One region of the Devosia sp. WQ 349K1 genome, then DNA from elsewhere that is predicted to be linked to it. Evidence: predicted binding sites of a transcription regulator. Region 1 holds the regulator's gene; the other holds the start of a gene.

What was found. The regulator HrcA, encoded in region 1, represses chaperone genes, less so after heat shock. The targets are predictions, from matches to a motif close to GTTAGCACTCNCNNNNNGNGAGTGCTAAC.
Region 2: groES (co-chaperone GroES) is a predicted target of HrcA. The motif match lies at 2,905-2,933, and genes of this name have one in related genera.

The regions. Positions count from the first base shown of each region.
Region 1 is NZ_JAENGO010000005.1:79,875-84,288, forward strand. Features, by position in the region: gene pabB (aminodeoxychorismate synthase component I) at 1-375, shown strand, start outside; gene pncA (bifunctional nicotinamidase/pyrazinamidase) at 372-1,007, shown strand; gene JHL21_RS11065 (DUF6500 family protein) at 1,031-1,249, opposite strand; gene grpE (nucleotide exchange factor GrpE) at 1,321-1,905, opposite strand; gene hrcA (heat-inducible transcriptional repressor HrcA) at 1,979-3,064, opposite strand; gene rph (ribonuclease PH) at 3,204-3,920, shown strand; gene JHL21_RS11085 (non-canonical purine NTP pyrophosphatase) at 4,072-4,414, shown strand, end outside.
Region 2 is NZ_JAENGO010000003.1:553,872-558,285, reverse strand. Features, by position in the region: gene JHL21_RS08780 (TSUP family transporter) at 1-503, shown strand, start outside; gene JHL21_RS08775 (BrnA antitoxin family protein) at 500-733, opposite strand; gene groL (chaperonin GroEL) at 870-2,510, opposite strand; gene groES (co-chaperone GroES) at 2,569-2,859, opposite strand; gene JHL21_RS08760 (DUF427 domain-containing protein) at 3,046-3,405, shown strand; gene JHL21_RS08755 (hypothetical protein) at 3,511-3,702, shown strand; gene JHL21_RS08750 (DMT family transporter) at 3,723-4,414, shown strand, end outside.

The DNA of each region.
Region 1 (4,414 bases):
GATATCGCCAGTGACGTTTTGCAATCGTCATCGGTGTGGGTCGCGCACAAAACCACCAATCGCGCCTTTTACGATGAACCGAAAAAGCGCGCCCATGATGAGCGTGGCTTGGATGAATTGGTTTTCACCAATGAGCGCGGAGAGCTGACCGAGGGCTCTTTTACCAATCTATTCATCGAGCGGGATGGTCGGCTGCTGACCCCTGCCCTCAGCTCCGGCTTGTTGCCGGGAACATTACGGGAAGAAGTTTTGGCGAGCGGGAAGGCGGAAGAAGCCATCCTGACCCTTGCGGATCTCGAAACGGCTGATGCAATCTATCTCGGCAATTCCGTGCGCGGTCTTATCCGCGCCGAATGGGTAAGGGGCAAGGCATGAGCTTTGAAATCAAATCCGACGACGTTCTGGTCGTTGTCGATGTGCAATATGATTTTCTGCCCGGTGGCAGTCTCGCCGTTGCCGATGGCGATGCGATCATTCCAGTGGTCAACGCCTTGGCCAAGAAGTTTGCCAATGTCGTGCTGACCCAAGACTGGCACCCTGCCGATCATATTTCCTTTGCCAGCCAGCATGTGGGCAAGTCGCCGTTTGAAACAGTAGATCTGGATTATGGAACACAGGTCTTGTGGCCGGACCACTGCGTATGGGGCACGCGCGGCGCCGAAATTTCGGCTGATCTCGACATCCCACACGCGCAAATGATTATCCGCAAAGGCTTTAATCGCGCCATCGATAGCTATTCGGGCTTTCAGGAAGCGGATCGCACAACGCTGACCGGTCTCGCCAGCTATCTCGGCGAACGCAATTTGGGTCGGGTTTTTGTCGTTGGCCTCGCCACCGATTTTTGCGTGGCCTGGACGGCTATTGATTCTGCCGCTGGCGGGTTTGAGACTTTTGTTATCGAAGACGCCACCCGCGCCATTGATGCCAATGGTTCGCTTGAAAAGGCTTGGGCTGATTTGGAAGAAGCGGGCGTGACGCGGATTACGTCTGCTGAGCTACTCAGCTAAGGATTCACGTGAAACTAAGCTGATTATCGTTCGGCAATGAGCATCGCCTTGATCGTGGTCGCTTTGACAAAATGATCAAGGCGGTGGGTTTTTATCCACCACGTCGCCATTTCCATCAGCAGATCAGGCGTGTCATTGCGGTTGGCGAAAAACGCATAAAACGAGAGGCCAACGCCCTCGCCCTTTAGTGCGATCTTGGCGGTACACACCGCGATGGCTTTTTCACGCAGTGCCGGTGTCATTGATAGTCCGTTCCCTGGATACATAAAAAAGGGCACCCCATGGCGCCCTTTCGAGTGTGAAGACAGAGCGCTTAAGCGTTCTTGTCAATCGCGTCGCCTGCTTCAGCAGCTGGACCGCCCTTGGCAACACCAACCATGGCCGGGCGCAGGACGCGCTCGCCAATGGCAAAGCCTTCCTGAACGACCTGCACAATGGTGCCTTCTGGAACGGCTGGGTTCGGCACTTCGAACATCGCCTGATGCTTATGCGGATCGAACTTCTGGCCAGCGGCTTCAATCGGCTTGACGCCATGCTTGGCAAGAAGACGGTTGGTTTCGCGTTCAGCCAGCTCAATGCCTTCGATCAGGCTCTTGAGTGAACCTTCAGCGCTCTCACGGACATCGGCTGGGATGACCAGCAGCGCGCGCGACAGCGCGTCGGTGGCGCTCAGCATATCGCGAGCAAATCCAGCAATGGCGTAGGTGCGGGTGTCAGCGACTTCGCGCTCCGTGCGCTTACGCAGGTTTTCCATTTCCGCAATGGTACGCAGAACGCGGTCCTTGAGGTCGGCGTTTTCCGCCTGCAATGCCTCAACGGGATCGACTTCTGGAGCGGTTTCGGTGGTCGGGATCTCGACTTCCGGATTTTCGCCCTGGGCGGCGTTTTCGTCGCTCATTGTGTCTTCTTCCGTTCGTTAAAACTTTCTGTCCCGCATATCGGTCAAGCGAGACGGTAATTCAAGCTCTCACTCACCGCGCTGCGCGCTTACGCGCAATCATCGCGGAAATGACGTTGGCCGTGTAGTCCACAACGGGGACAATGCGTGCATAGTTCAATCGCGTTGGCCCGATAACGCCCAAGACGCCAACGATCCGATCATTGGCATCCTTATAGGGCGAGAGAATCACCGAAGAGCCGGAGAGGGAGAAGAGCTTATTCTCTGAGCCGATGAAAATACGGACACCCTGCCCGCGCTCCGCATCGCCCAGGAGATCGAGCAATCCGTCCTTGCTTTCCAGCTCATCGAACAATTGCCGCATCCGTGCCAACTCGTCGCTGGCCATGGTGTCATTGATGAGATTGGCGCGGCCGCGAACGATCACCGTGGGAGCATTGCCCGACGCAGGGGTGGACAGGGTCGCAATGCCAGCGTCGACGAGTTTTTGTGTGAGCTCGTCCAATTCGGCGCGTTGTTCATCGCGTCGCTCATTGAGCAGCTTTTTGGCTTCCGCCAAAGTGCGCCCGACAATGTAGTTGGAGAGATAATTGCCCGCCTGCTGCAAGGAGCTAGCGGCGTAGCCGGGTGGCAATTCAAGGATACGGTTTTCGACCTGCCCATCTTCGCCGACCATGATGGCCATAGCCCGTGAATTATCGAGGCGCACAAATTCAATATGCCGCAGCACCATATCGGCCTTGGTGGCAATAACCACGCCAGCGCCATGGCTAAGGCCTGAGAGGAGCGAGGAGGCTTCAGTCAGCATGTCCTCGACCTGCCCGCGCCCGGCAGTGTGTTCCATCTGGCGGGCTATCCGGCCGCGCTCATCTTCATCCACCGCGCCCACTTCGAGCATCGAGTCGACGAAAAAGCGCAGGCCTTGCTGGGTTGGCGCACGGCCAGCGGAGGTGTGTGGCGCCGCAATAAGACCGAGGTCTTCAAGGTCTGCCATCACATTTCTGACAGAAGCGGGGGAAAGCTCCACCTGCAAAAGTCGGCTAAGATCACGCGACCCCACGGGCACACCGGTGTCGAGATAGCGCTCGACGAGGGTCCGAAAAATCTCCTGGGAGCGCGTGTTGAGCACGCTAAGGAAGTCTTCTGCCGGTCTGGTCATGGCTTTTATGCTAAATCTTTCGCTTTAACCCTGTACTCTCATTTAAGCGCTTCCTCCCCAAGCGCCAAGCTGCCGCAGCTTGTGAGTGGGGCCGTTGGAGGTTAAGAGGCGGTTAACACCATTTTCTAGCGGACAAAATATGCGCCCCTCCGGTCGACAGCCTTCAGATATGCGTACGGTGACCTTTGAACGTAAGGTCTCCATGAAAGCAGAAGGCTCGTGCCTTGTAACCTTCGGCAACACCAAAGTTTTGTGCACTGCTTCGGTTGAAACCAGCGTTCCGGGTTGGCTGCGTGGCAAGGGTCAGGGCTGGGTCACGGCTGAATACGGCATGCTCCCCCGCGCCACCGGTTCGCGCAATCGTCGTGAAGCCACAGCCGGCAAGCAGACGGGCCGCACCCAGGAAATCCAGCGTCTCATCGGTCGCTCGCTCCGCGCTGTTGTAGATTTGGCGGCGCTCGGCGAAGCTCAGATCACTCTCGATTGTGACGTGCTTGAAGCCGATGGCGGCACTCGTACCGCAGCCATCTCGGGCGCTTATGTGGCACTGGTTGATGCCATCGCCTGGATGGAAGAGCGCAAGCTGACCAAGGGCAAGGTTCTCAAGGACAGTATCGCAGCGGTTTCTTGCGGCATTTATCGCGGCACCCCGGTTCTCGATCTCGACTATCTCGAAGACGTTGAAGCGGAAACGGATGCCAACTTCGTCATGACCGGTTCGGGCAAGTTTGTCGAAATTCAGGGCACTGCTGAAGGCGCCCCGTTCGACCGCTCGGAGCTGGAAGCCCTCATGGGTCTGGCCGAAAAGGGCATTACCGAACTTTCCGCGCAGCAGCGCGCAGTTCTGGGTCAATAATGCACTGGTTGCGGAAGAAGCTACCGTTTCGTCTTGCTGACCGTCCTGCTCGCCCTGAGCAGGCGGCGCGGCCCAATGGCGAACGCCATTTTTCCGCTCACAATTCTCGCGTATGGAATGACATCGTCCGCGCACTCGAAGGTACAAAGAAATGACCATCCCTCGTCTTCGCCCCGGTGATCGTCTTTGCATCGCGACCCATAACGCGGGCAAGCTCAAAGAATTCCGCGAATTGTTTGAGCCCTTCGGTTTGGTTCTGGTCTCGGCGGGCGATTTGGGCCTCCCGGAGCCAGAAGAAACCGGCACCACCTTTGCCGAAAACGCGCGCACTAAGGCCCATGCTGCAGCGACGGGCGCCGATATGTTGGCTCTGTCCGACGACAGCGGCCTTTGCGTCGACGCGCTCAATGGCGATCCGGGTGTCTACACTGCCGATTGGGCTGGTGTGCCGCGCGATTTCAACCGTGCCATGAAGCGCGTGGAAGATGCCTTGC
Region 2 (4,414 bases), on a different contig from region 1:
TTTTCGGCTCGATGCTGGGCGCTTTCACTGTCGCCTCTATCGACGTAACCTTCCTCACCGTCGCCGTGCCGGTGGCGCTCATTGCGATTGCGCTCTATTTCTTATTCGCGCCAAAACTCTCCGATGCGGATCGTGTCGCGCGCCTGCCCGAGCACATCTTCATCCCGGTCATGGGTTTCCTGATCGGCTTTTACGATGGGATTTTTGGACCCGGTACAGGTTCGTTCTTCTCGATTGGCTTTGTTGTCTTGTTCGGCCTCGGCCTCACCCGCGCCACAGGCCACACCAAAATCCTCAACTGCACGTCAAACCTTGCAGCTCTCGTGATCTTCATTCCGCAGGGCCATGTGGTCTGGCCGTTCGCCATTGCTATGGCCCTTGGCCAGATCATTGGGGGCTATGTTGGCGCGCGCACCGGCATTAGGTTCGGCGCAACGCTGATCCGCCCCTTGGTCGTCGTGGTCTCAATTGCGATGGCCGTAAAACTGCTGTTCTGGCCTTAATCAAGGCCGGCAGCCGTGCGCAGTGCAGCGTTGATACGGTCCTGCCAGCCGGGGCCGTCATCCTGAAAATATTCCAACACAGCCCGGTCGAGCTTTAGGCTCACCAGCTCTTTGCCTTCGGGTGGCGCGTGAACACGCGCTGCTGGAGCGTCTGTGCTTGGCTTGCTGGTCGCCGCCTTGAAGGCCGCTTCAGCCGTATCGAGGGCGCTGGCGCGTCTTGGTGGTCGCATATGTATGGGTCCTTGTGTGAGCGCATTCTACACGCGCTAGGTCGTCCCGTCTCAATCACTCAAAAGAAAAGGCGCCGTGTTTCCACGACGCCTTTCCCGTTTAGCTTTAGACCGGTTGGTCGGAGCGTGTGGACTACTAGAAGTCCATGCCGCCCATGCCGCCCATGCCGCCGCCGCCTGGCATTGCCGGAGCGTCAGCCTTAGGGGCTTCAACGATGATCGCCTCGGTGGTGATCAGGAGCGATGCAACCGAAGCTGCGTCCTGGAGCGCGGTGCGAACGACCTTAACTGGGTCGATAACGCCGAGGGCAACCAGATCGCCGTATTCGTCGGTCGCAGCGTTGTAGCCGAACGATACTGCGTTGTTTTCGAGGATACGAGCAACAACAACCGAACCTTCAGCGCCAGCATTGTTCGCAATGGTGCGAACTGGAGCCTGAAGAGCGCGACGAACGATAGCGATACCAGCTTCCTGGTCAGCATTCGCACCCTTAACGGTGATCGAGTTCGAAGCGCGCAGCAGAGCAACGCCGCCGCCTGGTACGATGCCTTCTTCAACCGCAGCGCGGGTTGCGTTCAGAGCGTCGTCAACGCGGTCCTTGCGTTCCTTAACTTCAACTTCGGTCGAGCCGCCGACGCGGATGACAGCAACGCCACCAGCAAGCTTAGCAAGACGTTCCTGCAGCTTTTCACGGTCGTAGTCCGAAGTGGTTTCTTCGATCTGCGCCTTGATCTGGCCAACGCGACCCTGGATGTCTTCCTGGGTACCAGCACCATCAACGATGGTGGTGTTTTCCTTGGTGATTTCAACGCGCTTGGCAGTGCCGAGCATGTCGATGGTCACGTTTTCGAGCTTGATGCCGAGGTCTTCCGAGATGACCTGACCGCCGGTCAGGATCGCGATGTCTTCGAGCATTGCCTTACGACGATCGCCGAAGCCAGGAGCCTTAACAGCTGCAACCTTGAGGCCGCCACGCAGACGGTTCACAACGAGGGTCGCGAGTGCTTCGCCTTCGATGTCTTCTGCAATGATCAGCAGTGGACGCTGGGACTGAACAACGCTTTCGAGGATCGGCAGGATAGCCTGCAGGTTCGAGAGCTTCTTTTCGTGCAGCAGGATCACTGGATCTTCGAGAACCGCAGTCATCTTTTCTGCGTTGGTCACGAAGTATGGCGAGAGGTAGCCACGGTCGAACTGCATGCCTTCAACGACATCGAGTTCGGTTTCAGCGGTCTTGGCTTCTTCGACTGTGATAACGCCTTCGTTACCAACCTTCTGCATCGCTTCAGCGATCATGTCGCCGATGGACGATTCACCGTTAGCCGAGATCGTGCCGACCTGAGCAACTTCCGAAGAGGAAGTGATCTTCTTGGACGATGCCTTGAGCGAAGCGACGACTTCGGCAACTGCCATGTCGATACCGCGCTTGAGGTCCATTGGGTTGAAGCCAGCAGCAACAGCCTTCACGCCTTCGACAACGATTGCCTGGCCGAGAACGGTTGCAGTGGTGGTGCCGTCGCCAGCAACGTCATTGGTCTTGGAAGCGACCGAACGCAGCAGCTGTGCGCCGAGGTTTTCGAACTTGTCTTCAAGTTCGATTTCCTTAGCAACCGACACACCGTCCTTGGTGATGCGTGGAGCGCCGAAGGACTTTTCGATCACAACGTTACGGCCCTTTGGACCGAGAGTGACCTTAACAGCGTTAGCGAGAATGTTGACGCCACGGAGCATCTTTTCGCGAGCTTCGGCGGAGAACTTTACTTCTTTAGCGGCCATGGTGTGGCTCCTTAAGAATTCTAATTAATGGGAGAGACAGTCAAAAGCGGAGAGGCAATTAAGCCTCGATCACGCCCATGATGTCGCTTTCCTTCATGATGATCAGGTCTTCGCCGTCGACCTTAACTTCGGTGCCGCTCCACTTGCCGAAAAGCACGCGATCGCCTGCCTTTACGTCGAGGGCAACGGTCTTGCCAGCGTCGTCGCGAGCACCTGGGCCCACAGCAACGACGATACCTTCAGACGGCTTTTCCTTGGCGGTATCTGGAATGATGATCCCGCCCTTGGTCTTTTCTTCACTGTCAACGCGACGGACGACTACGCGGTCATGCAGGGGACGAAAGCCCATGGTAATATCCTCTTGGCATCATTTCTGAATGCAATTTTGTGCACTGTTAGCACTCGCTACATCTGAGTGCTAACATCGCTGCACTGGATATAGGAACGCCCTCCAAGTGGAGTCAAGGGACGTGAACCTAAGTTTTTTCTCGTGCGTTAGAGCGTCATGACAAACGTGGAAAATAAGGATAGCCCCATGTCCACACTCAACCCACAGGGCCGGACCATAAGTCCCGTCTCAAACCGCGTTCATATCTTTTTTGACGGCGACGAAATCGCGAGCACTTCCAAAGCGCTAAAGCTCGAACAGCCGGGGCGTGAGACGCGCTACTACTTCCCCATCGAGGATGTTCACCCCTCCATTTTGGAAGCCTCTGATACCAAGCGGCAGGAGGATGGGCTCGGCGAAGCGCATTACTACAATATAAAGACGCTCACCGCCGATGGCGAAGATTTGGCTTGGTACTACCCCTATGCCGAGGGTGATTACGCTGAGCTACGCGATTTGATCACCTTTGGCGGCAATCGCATCTCTATTCAGGTGACAGGGGGCTAGGATACGGCTACTGGCACAGGCAAATCCGCATTTCGTGGCACCAGATCATGGAAATGCCCAACTCCCCCTCTTTCCCTTCCAATCATTCAAGGCCATAAGACGCATATGAGCGAACAATCGACACTTCAGATCAAACTGCGCCGCGTCGGCGGCGTTGGCGCAAACACCAACTGGCACTGGGAAGTCCAGGATGCGGAAGGCAAGGCCCTCAAGACTGGCTCTGCCGTCGGTCCTGAGCACAAGGCTTTCGCAACTGCCCGTATTGCTAAGGAAAAGCTGGAAGCGGCTGGCAAGTAAGCCCGCCGACAGGAGATAATGTGGATCTCTCGCCTCGAAATTCCAGCACCGCCGAATTAGGCGGCGTAGCCGGACCTCTCCGAGGCATTTTCCTTAAAATCCTGTCCGTATGCTGCTTCGTGGTCATGGCGACCATGTTGAAAGCCGCTGACACCATCCCCGCCGGGGAAATGGTGTTCTTCCGTAGCTTTTTCGCACTCGTGCCGGTCCTCGCGTTTCTTGCGCTGCGGGGCCGGCTCTCCACTGCTTTCAAAACATCGCGCCCTTTTGGGCATGTGTTGCGCGGGCTCATCGGCGTGTGTTCGATGGCGCTTGGCTTTTTCGCGCTGACCCGGCTGCCCCTGCCAGAGGCCACGGCCATAGGCTATGCCTCCCCGCTGGTCATTGTCATCCTCTCGGCCATTCTGCTGCACGAGCGCGTCTATATCTTCCGCTGGACGACGGTGATTATCGGTCTTGTGGGAGTGGTGATCATTCTGTGGCCACGCCTGACCATCTTCAGCGGCCAGTCCGGCGCTGATTCTGCCGAGACAATCGGCGCGTTAGCGGCCTTGGGAGCGGCAATTCTTTCCGCTTTTGCCATGTTGCAGGTGCGAAAACTCGTTCAAACCGAACGCACTGAAACCATCGTGACCTATTTCTTTGTCAGCGCGAGCGTCCTGAGCCTCGTCACCTTGCCCTTTGGCTGGGTCATGCCAACGCCTGAGTTGGC